3 regions of the Paenibacillus sp. LS-5 genome follow, and region 2 is predicted to be linked to each of the others. Evidence: predicted binding sites of a transcription regulator. Region 2 holds the regulator's gene; each other region holds the start of a gene.
What was found. The regulator Rex, encoded in region 2, represses fermentation and respiration genes when NADH is low (regulators of the CRP and FNR family bind a similar motif). The targets are predictions, from matches to a motif close to TTGTGAAATATTTCACAA.

Region 1 (4,294 bases), on a different contig from region 2:
CCTATTATATTCGGTTTCCATCCATCTGCGCAAGAGTGTAGCGCTGCAGCAGCTAAGATTCTTCATGACGCAGCTGTAAAAGCTGGTGCTCCTGAAAACTGCATTCAATGGATCGAACTTCCTACAATGGACAAAACAAACGCACTGATGAACAATCCGGACGTTGCACTAATCCTGGCAACAGGCGGTTCGGCAATGGTCAAAGCAGCTTACAGCTGTGGCAAACCAGCTCTCGGCGTAGGCCCTGGTAACGTACCTGCCTTCATTGAAAAGAGTGCTGATATCGATCAGGCAGTAACCGACATTATCCTTTCCAAAACATTCGATAATGGTATGATCTGTGCTTCCGAGCAAGCGGTTATCATTGAAGAAGCAATTTTTGACCAAGTGAAAAAGAAAATGATCGCTAATGGCTGCTACTTTGTTAATAAAGAAGAAGCTGCCAAGCTGACAAGCGGCGCAATGAACGTCGAAAAATGCGCAGTAAACCCTGCTATCGTAGGTCAATCCGCAGTGAAAATTGCTGAAATGTGCGGAATTCAAGTTCCTGCCGGCACTAAGATTCTGGTTGCTGAACTTGAAGGTGTAGGTACTAAATATCCGCTGTCCGCTGAAAAATTGAGCCCGGTTCTTGCTTGCTACAAAGTTAAAAACGCAGACCAGGGTATCGAACGTGCAGCACAGATTGTTGAATTTGGCGGTATGGGTCACAGCTCGGCCATTCACTCCAACAATGAAGAAGTTATTATGAAGTTCTCGCACCGTCTGCAAACCGGACGTATTCTCGTCAATTCGCCTTCCACACATGGCGCAATCGGCGATATCTACAATACGAATATCCCTTCACTGACTCTGGGCTGCGGATCTTACGGCCGCAACTCTGTATCGCAGAACGTAACTGCCATTAATCTGATCAACGTGAAAAGGGTGAACCGTCGTACCGTGAATATGCAATGGTTTAAAGTACCTGACAAAATTTACTTCGAAAAAGGATCCACTCAGTACCTGGCTAAAATGCCTGACATCACACGGGTAGCTATTATCACTGACCCAATGATGGTTAAACTGGGCTATGTAGAAAGAGTTGAGCATTACCTGCGTCAACGCCAGACTCCAGTAGCGATCGAAGTGTTCTCGGAAGTTGAACCAGATCCATCGACTACTACTGTAGAAAAAGGTACTGCAATGATGAACAGATTCCAACCGGACTGCATCATCGCACTCGGTGGCGGTTCCCCAATGGATGCTGCCAAAGGCATGTGGTTGTTCTACGAACACCCAGACGCTGACTTTAACGGTTTGAAACAGAAATTCATGGATATCCGCAAACGCGTATACAAATTCCCTAAGCTTGGTAACAAAGCGAAATTCGTAGCGATTCCAACTACTTCGGGTACTGGTTCGGAAGTAACTTCTTTCGCGGTTATCACTGACAAAACAACTGCAAATAACACGAAATATCCATTGGCTGACTATGAGCTGACACCAGACGTAGCTATCATCGATCCTGAGTTTGTATACAGCTTGCCAAAAACAGCTGTAGCTGATACAGGTATGGACGTATTGACTCACGCTATCGAAGCATACGTATCCGTAATGGCAAGTGATTATTCGGATGGTCTGGCTATCAAAGCTATCCAATTGGTGTTCCAATACCTTGAAAAATCAGCATTGCAAGGCGACAAGCTTGCTCGCGAAAAAATGCACAACGCATCTACGCTTGCTGGTATGGCATTTGCTAACGCCTTCCTGGGTATCAACCACAGCTTGGCGCACAAATGGGGCGGACAGTACCACACCGCTCACGGCCGCACCAACGCCATTCTGATGCCGCACGTTATTCGTTACAACGCTAAAAAACCTACAAAGTTCGCTTCGTTCCCTAAATATTCGCACTTTGTAGCTGACGAACGTTATGCCGAAATCGCACGCATTCTGGGATTGCCAGCACGCACTACTGAAGAAGGCGTAACAAGCCTGATCAACGCAATCCGCGACATGAATAAAAAACTCGGCATTGAAGAGTCGTTCCAAGCACTTGGTTTCGATCCTAAGGATTTCGAATCCCGCGTAGACTACTTGGCTGACCGTGCATTCGAAGACCAATGCACCACTGCCAATCCTAAGCTGCCGTTGGTTAGTGAACTTGCTGATGTATACCGTAATGCTTTCTACGGCAGATTCGATAACTAATTGCCGGTTGTATATCAAAAAATGAGTTTGTAGGATAATCTGGGACTGGATGGAAGTGACAAATATCACCGAAAGAGTGATATTTGTCACAGTCCTTTTTCAGAAAATAAACTAAAATGTTTATATAAATAACGGTCCCTGTTATGAAGATGCAATTGTGAATTTTATAACAACCAGATCTTTTTGGGATCACGAGACACGGGATTAACCTTCAAGCCCGCGATCTCTACAAATATACTAAATATAAATGGAGGGATTTAGCATGTCGGTGATTGAAAAAGATGTACAAGAGGTTAAGTCTGGATGGCGCGGTTTTGCAAAAGGCAAATGGTCCAGAAAAGTAAACGTTAATGATTTTATCGAGAAGAACATCAAGCCTTATCTGGGCAAGGAAGATTTCCTTGCAGGTCCTACTTACAATACTACTGAACTTTGGAAAATCGTTTCTGAAATGACCAAGCAAGAAATTGCTAATGGTGGTGTGCTGGATGTGGACGTTAACACTGTATCCACTATTGTATCGCACAACCCTGGTTATATTGACAAAGACAAAGAACAAATTGTTGGCGTTCAGACAGATGCACCTTTTAAACGTTCCGTTCAACCGTTTGGCGGAATCAAGATGATGATCGATGCCACCAAAGCTTATGGTTTCGAACTTCCGCAAAACATTGTTGACATGTTTACGAACATCCGCAAAACGCATAACCAAGGCGTATTTGATGCATATACCTCTGAAATGAGAGCAGTTCGTAAAGCAGGTATCATCACTGGTCTTCCTGATGCTTATGGCCGTGGCCGTATTATCGGTGACTACCGTCGTGTAGCTCTTTACGGTATTGACTTCCTGATCAAAGAAAAGAAACAAGACCTTAACAACCTTGAAGTTGATTCCATGACTGAAAGTGTTATTCGTCTTCGTGAAGAAATTTCCGAGCAGATTCGTGCACTTGGCGAATTGAAGAAGATGGCTGAAATGCATGGAATGGATATTTCCAAACCTGCAAACAATGCTAAAGAAGCTTTCCAATGGGTGTACTTCGGTTACCTGGCTGCTATCAAAGAACAAAACGGTGCGGCAATGTCCCTCGGACGCGTATCCTCGTTCCTTGATATCTATGTAGAACGTGACCTTGCAGAAGGAACATTGACTGAAGAGCAAGCACAGGAACTGACTGACCATTTCATCATGAAACTTCGTATCGTTAAGTTCTTGCGTACTCCTGACTATAATGAACTGTTCAGTGGAGACCCAACTTGGGTTACTGAGTCTATTGGTGGTATGTCTGTAGACGGAACTACCCGCGTAACTAAGAACAGCTTCCGTTTCCTGCACACCCTGTACAACCTGGGACCAGCTCCAGAACCAAACCTGACTGTACTGTGGTCTGAAAAATTGCCAGAAGGCTTCAAAAAATACTGTGCTAAGGTTTCCATCGAAACTAGCTCAATTCAATATGAAAATGACGATTTGATGCGTCCAATCTACGGTGATGACTACGGTATCGCTTGCTGCGTATCTGCAATGCGTATCGGTAAGCAAATGCAGTTCTTCGGAGCACGTGCCAACCTGGCAAAAGCTTTGCTGTATGCTATCAACGGTGGTGTGGATGAAAAGTCCGGCGTACAGGTAGGTCCTGAACTGCCACGCATCACTTCTGATGTACTGGATTATGAAGAAGTAATGAAACGCTTCAAACCTATGATGGAGTGGTTGGCTAAGACTTACATGAACACTCTGAATGTTATCCACTACATGCATGATAAATATTCTTACGAACGTATTGAAATGGCTCTGCATGACCGCGATATCCTGCGGACTATGGCTTGTGGTATTGCTGGTCTGTCCGTTGCGACTGACTCCCTGAGCGCTATTAAATATGCTAAAGTTAAACCAATCCGTAACGAAGAAGGCATTGCGATCGACTTCGAAATCGAAGGCGAATTCCCTTGCTATGGTAACAACGACGATTCCGTTGATAACATTGCAGTTGAACTGGTTGAATCATTCATGACGATGATCCGCAAACACCACGCTTACCGTGATGCTCTGCCAACTCAATCGATCCTGACGATTACTTCTAACGTAGTGTATGGTAAA
Region 2 (4,294 bases):
TCTGGGAGACTGTGGCCAGTGATACGGACTCATGCCTTGGACGATCCTGCCCCTGGTTCCGCAAATGCTATTACCACCGGGCTAAGCACGAAGCCGGGATTGCGGATGTCGTAGTGACCAATCATTCCAAGCTATTTGCTGACGTCAAAGCGGGGCATCAGCTGCTTCCAGCTTATGAGCACCTTGTTATTGATGAGGCCCATCATCTGGAGGATATTGCAGGTAAACACCTGGGCATGCAGATGAAATACTTTACCGTAGCCCATACGCTTACACGTCTCTATAAGGACAGCCGGAGCGGCCAATTGCCGGCTCTGCGTCAAACACTGCAGTCTTCAGGCAGTGAGCAGGCGGCGGAATGGAGCGGGGTGATCGACAGAATCTACCCGGATTTGCTTACGGTTAAGGAATCGTGGGACACGCTTAGCGACAAACTGTTTGCCCTGCTTCCAGAACGTAGTGATGCCGCAGCCGGGGAGGCCGGACAACTGGTAGCACGTTTGCTGCCAGGCAAGAAGCCCAAGGATTGGGAAGAGCTGGCTGCGCTTGAGAACACTCTACATCTAAGTCTTAGTGAAATTATCCGCAAGGGCGATAAGATGCTAAGTGAAATGCGTGAATCGGAGAGCCAATCGTCATCGGACAGTCTGGTGACGGATATCGGAGGGTTGTTCAAGGATTTAGCCTCCATACGGGAGCAAGTGCGGTTCTTCATGAACCTGAACGACGAGAATATTGTCTACTGGATGGAAGGCAGCGGTAACTATCGCGGGAAGTCGCTGCAGCTCTATGCGGTGCCAGTCGATGTCAGCGCCCAGCTTAAGGAGCTCTTTTTTGATAAAAAGAAAAGCATAGTCCTTACCTCAGCTACTTTGTCCGTTGATAAGTCCTTTCAATTTATGATTGACAATCTGGGACTTAGTGAATCCGCAGAACAAGGAAGGCTGATGACAGCTCTGCTCTCGTCGCCGTTTAAATACCGTGAACAGGCTCTTCTGGTCATCCCGCGTGATTTCCCCAGTGTCAAAGGCAGCGTGGGCGATGCCCGTTTTGTCGATAAGCTGGTGCACTCATTGGCTGAGGCAGCTGTGGCAACACGGGGGCGGATGCTTGTACTTTTCACTTCTTATAAAATGCTGCGCCAGGTCTATGATCCTCTGAAGGAGGCACTCCTCTCTGAGGATATCACTGTACTGGGGCAGGGAGTGGAAGGGGGCAGCCGGAGCAAGCTGATCCGGCGTTTTCAGGATAGTGCAGCTTCTGTGCTCCTTGGAACCAGCAGCTTCTGGGAAGGTGTGGATATTCCCGGGGAGGCTTTAACCTGCCTTGCCATTGTCAGATTGCCTTTTCAGCCGCCGAACCATCCGCTTGCGGAGGCTAAGGCTGAACTGCTTCAGGCTCAGAAAAAGAACCCGTTTATGAAGTTGTCAGTCCCCCAGGCCGTTATTCGTTTCAAGCAGGGTTTCGGACGTCTGGTGCGTACTGCGCAAGATCGGGGTATTGTTATTGTATACGATACAAGGGTTATTGAATCTTATTATGGAAAGTACTTTCTCTATTCGCTGCCTGGACCCAAGATGGAACATATGCTGACAGATCAGATGGTTCCGCGAATTGCGGAATGGCTGGAAGACGGCAGTGTATCTTAACCTGCAATCATTTCTATTATAGTCAAAGAACAACAAAACTCCGTTTTCTTGGCGTCCGGTTCTGCTGTGACGCCGGGGAATGGACTAAGCTCACAAAACTTGGTTTATGCTTACGAAGTAAGTTTTGTACGAAGTAATATTATGATGCAATGCTCACAAAACTTGGTTTATGCTTACGAAGTAAGTTTTGTACGAAGTAATATTATGATGCAATGCTCACAAAACTTTTAGGAGGAGAAAATATGAAATCGGATAAAATATCGGAGGCCGTGGTACGCAGACTTCCAGTGTATCTGCGCTTCCTGAACGATCTCCTGAAGCGTGAAATCTCCACCGTATCTTCCCAGGAACTGGGACAAAAGCTTGAACTGAATCCAGCCCAAATCCGCAAGGATCTGGCTTATTTCGGGGATTTCGGCAGAAAGGGTATCGGTTATGATGTCTCATACCTCATTGAGAAAATCCGCCATATCCTGAAGCTTGACCAACAGATCAACGTGGCGCTGGTGGGGGCAGGTAATCTTGGTCACGCTCTCTCTAATTACAATGCCTACTTGAAGGACACCATGAAAATCACTGCTGTATTTGATTCCTATGCTCCCAAGGTGGGGCAGCAGATTAACTCACTTACCGTGCAGCCCATGGAAGAATTGGGAAGCACAATCCGTAAGCAGGGCATCCGTATTGGAATTATTACGGTACCGGATAGCGAAGCGCAGAACGTTGCCGATATTCTGGTCGATTCAGGCATTGAGGCCATTCTTAATTTTGCACCGGTGATCTTGAAGACCCCGTCTAATATCAGGGTTCATGCCGCTGATTTTACTACTGATTTGCAGAGTCTCGCCTATTATTTGCATGATGGAAAGGACGAAGTGGAAGATGCACAGCAATAAGATTGTAATTGTAAACGGCCGATTTCTGGTTCCGGGTACTGAGACACCAGTACTAAGCGGCTATATGACTATAGAAAAGGATATCATCACATACATAGGAGAAGCCAAACCTGTCATTGAAGAAGGTACGCAGACTATTGACGGAAGCCGCCTGCTGTTCATGCCGGGGCTGGTCAATACCCATGGTCATACAGCAATGTCGCTCCTTCGCGGATACGGTGACGACATGGTCCTTCAGAATTGGCTGCAGGAGAAAATGTGGCCAATGGAAGAAAAGTTCACCGGAGACGATGTTTTTTGGGGAACCTCATTGTCTGTACTGGAAATGCTGAAGGGCGGCACAACCACCTTCCTGGACATGTATGATCATATGGACAGGGTTGCCGAGGTTTCAGAACAATCGGGCATGCGTGCTGTACTTATGCGCGGGGTTATCGGACTTTGTCCGGAGGATGTGCAGAACCATAAACTGGCAGAAGCGATAGCCTTTGCCCGCAATTGGCATGGCAAGGCGGATGGAAGAATCACGACAATGATATCCCCGCATGCCCCTTACACTTGTCCTCCTGAATTTTTCGTAAAGTTTGTTCAGGCTGCCCATGATCTGGACCTGCCTATGCATACGCACATGTCGGAAACCCGGCGGGAAGTTGAACAGAATGCGGCGGATTACGGCTTGCGTCCTGTTGCACATCTGGAGAAGCTGGGGATGTTCACCCGCCCGTCGCTTGTGGCTCACGGAGTTCATTTGAATGATGAAGAAATAGAGATTTTAGCCCGCTACAACGTAGGGGTATCGCATAATCCTGGCAGTAACTTGAAGCTCGCAAGCGGGGTAGCACGGGTACCGGAGCTGCTGCGGGCGGGAGTCAAGGTATCGCTGGGCACGGACGGTGCTGCAAGCAACAACAACCTGGATATGTTCGAGGAGATGCGCCTGGCTGCTCTGATCCACAAAGGTGTGAGCGGAGATCCGACAGCTGTACCGGCACCGGAAGCATTGCTGATGGCGACCGAATATGGTGCACAGTCCATATTCCTTGGCAATACAGGACGGCTGGCTCCAGGGATGAAGGCAGACTTCATAGCTCTAAATATCGACCAGCCCCACTTCCTTCCGCATACGGATTTGCTTTCCCATGCCGTCTATTCGGCAAGTGCCAACGATGTAGAACATGTATGGGTGGACGGCAAGCAAGTGGTGAAGAATGGTCAATGCCTGACCTTGGATGAGGAGCTTATCCGCCGCAAGGCGCAGGAGACCTTCGAGGGCCTGCTGAAACGGTAAATGAACAGGATCAATGACGCATCCAGAAGAAAGGGAGCTGCACTTTGAAGAAAAGAAGAAAATGGCTTCTGCTGGGGATCCTCCTGGTTCTGCTCCTTCTGTTCGGACTAAGCCAGTTCTATGCTTACGTGATGAAAGACCAGTGGAACGAACGCAGTGCAGCCAGAGAGGTTGCTGAAGCAAGGGCAGGGCTGACCAAGGTAACCAAAGCACAGAAGTCCGTCTGGGACGAAAATTCGATATACTGGGTGCTCACAGGACGTAATGCAGCTGGAACGGACCTTATGGTATGGGTGCGTTTTACCCGGGATGGCAAACCCGCCGGAGGCGACAACGATGTGTATGCGGAAGAGTTGTCCAAGGGCATGTCGGAGCAGAAAATCCGCTCCGTCATAGCAACGGATCTGCCGGGAAGCAGCATTGAACGGCTTTTGCCCGGAGTGTATAACGGAGAATATGCC
Region 3 (4,294 bases), on a different contig from region 2:
AGTGGATACAAAGCCCAGCTGGCTGGAAATGTATCGGCTGTGAGCGCCATTGTCTTGAGCCCTCAGCTGGTCCGGCTATTCTATCATCTGGCAATCCCCGCAGGTTTACCTTCCATAATGGCATCCGCCAAAGTATGGTGCTGCAGGCAGTGATCTGGTCGATGTATGAAAGTACGCTACTCTTCCAGCCCTATTTGGGTGAGGATTCTTTTCTGGATGAGGCGGATCTGGATACGATCTCCACGTACTTCGTACCGACTTATCTAAGCAATCATCCTCTGGTCCAGAATGGCAAACGCTGCAAAGTATACCAGGAGTCAAATATCCGGGTGTATCAGGAATGGATCGCCGCTCCCGATTTGGTGCTCCAGTGGAATGGAGGCCTGACTGAAGGACGGTGGATGACTGGGGTCTATGTGGACCACTCACGTTTTGCGGGGCTGGGACCATATCTGAAGGATGCGCAGGGCAAGCGGACGTATATGCGGGCCACGGTGCAATGATTCTACTGTCCTTCCTTTGGGCCCTTACGGACTGTATGTACTGTAGGCATTCCTAGTTCCACCAGTTCATTAAAATTTTTTATATTCAGTGCGTACAATCACAAACTGTCTCCCCTGCTGGCGTTAAGGTATAGAGGTACAAGAAACCTATACCAACAACCCAAGGGAGGGCCCCTTATGACGGCCAAACAATTTAACAATACAATGACAGATCCATCCATTCATTTCACCGGTGAAGCCATGGTGAGAGATATCGTCCTGCAATTCCCCAAATCAGCCGATTACTTTAAGGCACAGCGGATTGACTTTTGCTGCGGAGGCGCGAAACCATTGGCAGAGGTAGCTGCCGAAAAAGGACTGGATACGGATGCAGTTATTCAGGATCTGAACAAACTATATGCCGAACATCCGGTGCTTGAAGAAGATACGGCCTGGAATGAAGCGTCTTCGGAAGAACTGGTAGATTATATTATTAACAAGCATCACAGATATTTGCGCGAAGAGTTACCGCTTATCGCCCAGAATGTAACGAAGGTCTTCCGCGTTCATGGTGAAGATTCTCCGCACCTGGCTGAGGTTTACCGCTTATTCCATACGCTGCGTGAAGAATTGCTGGAGCACACAGCTAAGGAAGAAGAGAGCGAATTCCCCAAAATGCTGGCCTATGATAAGAATCCAAGCGAAGAAGGGTTGACTGAACTGCGCGGACTTCTGCATTCACTGGAAGAAGAGCATGACGGGGCGGGAAACATTTTGCGCGAGTTGCGGAGAGTTACTGGGGACTTCACCCCGCCGGAGCATGCCTGCACCACCTACCGTCTCACTTATGCCCGGCTTGAGGAGCTGGAGGGAATGACCTTTGAGCACGTGCATCTGGAGAACAACATTCTCTTCCTGCGTTACCAATAGAGGATTATCGGTTTTACAAGTCCCTTCGGGGACTTTTTTTATGGGCTGGGACCAGGAATATTTGAGAACCGCACCCATTTACGTTATTCTTAAAAAGACTATGTACATAATCAAGACCTGTCTGAGCAGCAGTAGAAGGCTGGAAGCTGGCGGGAGAAGGCGGTGCCGGGAATGTCCGCGAAGTGGGTGTGGCGTATTTTGCTGGGAATGATGATCATGGCAGCTTTGAGCAGTTGCTCTTCAGTTCTGGAGTCCCAGACCGATGGCAGCAATGCAGGAACCGGTAATGCCGGACCGGCGCTTTCGGTTCTGGTCGGCAACAGTGAGCTTGCCTCAAGCTCGGGCAGGCAGCTAAGCGAGGCCTATACAGAAGGATTGACGCTTATTGAACTGTTTAAGAGAAGTGGGGTAGTCACCTTTGCGGATGACGGCTACAATATCCTGGCAGTCAACAAAGTATCTTTAAGCCCGGAATGGGTCTGGGAGATTGAATTGAACGGCAAAAAAATAACGGATTGGAACACCCGCGTTGACCGCGTGGATAGCATTGTTGCTGAAGCAATCCCAGCAGCAAGCGGGGCCGAGCTGCAGCCGGTTATTTTCACGGTGAACGGTGGCAGTGAGCAGCCACAGATGACGCATTCTTACGTGCTGCCTTATTCCAGAGAGTTGTCTGTCCGGGGTGTGCTGCAGACCAGCGGAATGGTACAGCTCTCCGAGGACAATAAAACAATAATCAGCATCATGGAGTACAAGCCGCTCAGTAAGGAGGCATGGACGCTGAAGGTTAATGGGAAGCAATTGCTGGACACCGGGATTGATATGAAGCTTAGACCCCAGGATACTCTGGAGGTTGAGCTGGTACTGCGTTAAATTTAAGATCACTTCGCCATTTTCCCTAGTTTTACGACATAGGGGAAATGGCGATTTTTTTGTATCCAAACGTATGGGGAAGCAGTTAAGAAATTATGTGAAATACTTCACAAATAATGTGATTACAATCACAAATCCCTTTCAAATTTAAACAGTATAATTTCACTATAAAGTATGTTGTGAGGAAGTTCAGAGCTTGAAGGAGGTCATTACAGTGACAGTGGAGAGAGAAAAACTAGTACTCATAGGTAACGGTATGGCAGGGGTAGGCACAATCGAGCAGATTTTGAAGCTTGGCGGCGCTTATGATATTACTGTATTCGGAAGTGAGCCACATCCCAATTACAATCGCATTATGCTGTCATATGTTCTGGAAGGCAGCAAGACGATGGAGGATATTGTCCTGAATGACCGCCAGTGGTACGCGGATCATCATATTACTTTGCATACAGGAACTACTGTTATCCGTATTGATGAAGCATCCCGGCAGATTATCACGGATAATGGGCTGTCAGTTGCCTATGACAAAGCCATAATCGCCACAGGCTCGAACTCGTTCATTCTACCTGTACCGGGAAGCGACAAGGAAGGTGTAGTCGGCTTCCGCGATATCGCGGATTGCGATGCGATGCTTGCAGCAGCGAAGCAGTACCGTACGGCAGCGGTTATCGGGGGCGGACTCCTGGGACTGGAAGCGGCTAAGGGACTTGTGAATCTCGGTATGGATGTTACGGTTGTACATTTGCTGGAGGATCTGATGGAGCGTCAGCTGGATCATACAGCTTCCTCCATGCTTCAGGCGGAACTGGCCCGTCAGGGTGTGAAGTTTGCTATGGGTAAGCAGACTGTAGAGCTGACCGGAGAAGAACGTGTGAACGGATTACGCTTCAGTGACGGAACAGAGCTGGCGGCAGATTTTGTAGTGATGGCAGTAGGAATTAAGCCGAATACTCAGCTTGCCAAAGAAAGCGGTATTACGGTGAATCGCGGGATTGTTGTCGATGATTATCTGCAAACCTCGATGCCAGGTGTATATTCCGTTGGTGAATGTACGGAACACAGAGGGACCTGTTACGGTCTGGTAGCACCGCTGTTCGAGCAGGGGATGGTGCTGGCCAAACATCTGTGCAATGTGCCGACTCAGCCGTATGAAGGTTCTGTCGTAGCCACCAAGCTGAAAATTTCCGGAGTGGATGTCTTCTCTGCCGGTGAGTTCACGGAAACTCCAGAACATACCGTCATCTCTTCCAAAGATGAATGGAAACGGACCTACAAGAAGATTCTGCTCAAGAATAATACCATTGTTGGGGCCGTACTCTTCGGCGATGTCACGGAATCAGCCAATCTGCAGAAGCTGGTGAAGCAGGGTTCGGAAATGACGGATGAGATCTACGGCGAAGTTATGGGTACTGGTTGCTGCGGTGGAGGCGGAGCCAAAAAGGGCTTGTCGGTGGAAACGATGGCCGATGAAGAGATCGTCTGCGGCTGTAACGGTGTGACTAAAAAAGCCATTGTCGATGCCGTAACGGAGAATGGATTCACCACTGTGGATGAGATCAAGGCCTGCACCGGGGCTACCCGTTCCTGCGGCGGCTGTAAACCTGTAGTGGAACAAATCCTGCAATTTGTCCTTGGGGACAGCTTCCAGCAGAGCGCCAAGCAGGGAATCTGCGGCTGCACCACCCTGAGCAGGGACGAGATCGTAGCCGAAATCACCTCTAAAGGGCTGAAGACAACCAAAGAAGTCATGAATGTACTGGACTGGAAGCAAGCCGAAGGCTGCTCCAAATGTCGTCCGGCAGTGAACTATTATCTTGGCATGATCTATCCTGACACTCATGAGGATGAGAAGGAATCCCGTTTTGTCAACGAACGGATGAGTGCGAACATCCAGAAAGATGGTACCTTTACAGTTGTACCTCGTATGTATGGCGGTGTTACGACACCGGAGGATCTGAAACGGATAGCTGATGTCTCTTTGAAATATGATGTTAAGGTTGTGAAGGTCA

Region 1: the regulator Rex is predicted to act here: its motif matches at 2,349-2,366, upstream of pflB (formate C-acetyltransferase).
Region 3: the regulator Rex is predicted to act here: its motif matches at 2,381-2,398, upstream of nirB (nitrite reductase large subunit NirB).

The regions. Positions count from the first base shown of each region.
Region 1 covers NZ_JBWAVA010000002.1:470,705-474,998, forward strand. The annotation lists gene adhE (bifunctional acetaldehyde-CoA/alcohol dehydrogenase) at 1-2,193, shown strand, start outside; gene pflB (formate C-acetyltransferase) at 2,456-4,294, shown strand, end outside.
Region 2 covers NZ_JBWAVA010000013.1:153,398-157,691, forward strand. The annotation lists gene dinG (ATP-dependent DNA helicase DinG) at 1-1,649, shown strand, start outside; gene AC0MA3_RS18880 (redox-sensing transcriptional repressor Rex) at 1,892-2,545, shown strand; gene AC0MA3_RS18885 (amidohydrolase) at 2,532-3,833, shown strand; gene AC0MA3_RS18890 (cell wall elongation regulator TseB-like domain-containing protein) at 3,878-4,294, shown strand, end outside.
Region 3 covers NZ_JBWAVA010000002.1:459,781-464,074, forward strand. The annotation lists gene AC0MA3_RS05375 (hypothetical protein) at 1-503, shown strand, start outside; gene ric (iron-sulfur cluster repair di-iron protein) at 681-1,412, shown strand; gene AC0MA3_RS05385 (hypothetical protein) at 1,584-2,285, shown strand; gene nirB (nitrite reductase large subunit NirB) at 2,500-4,294, shown strand, end outside.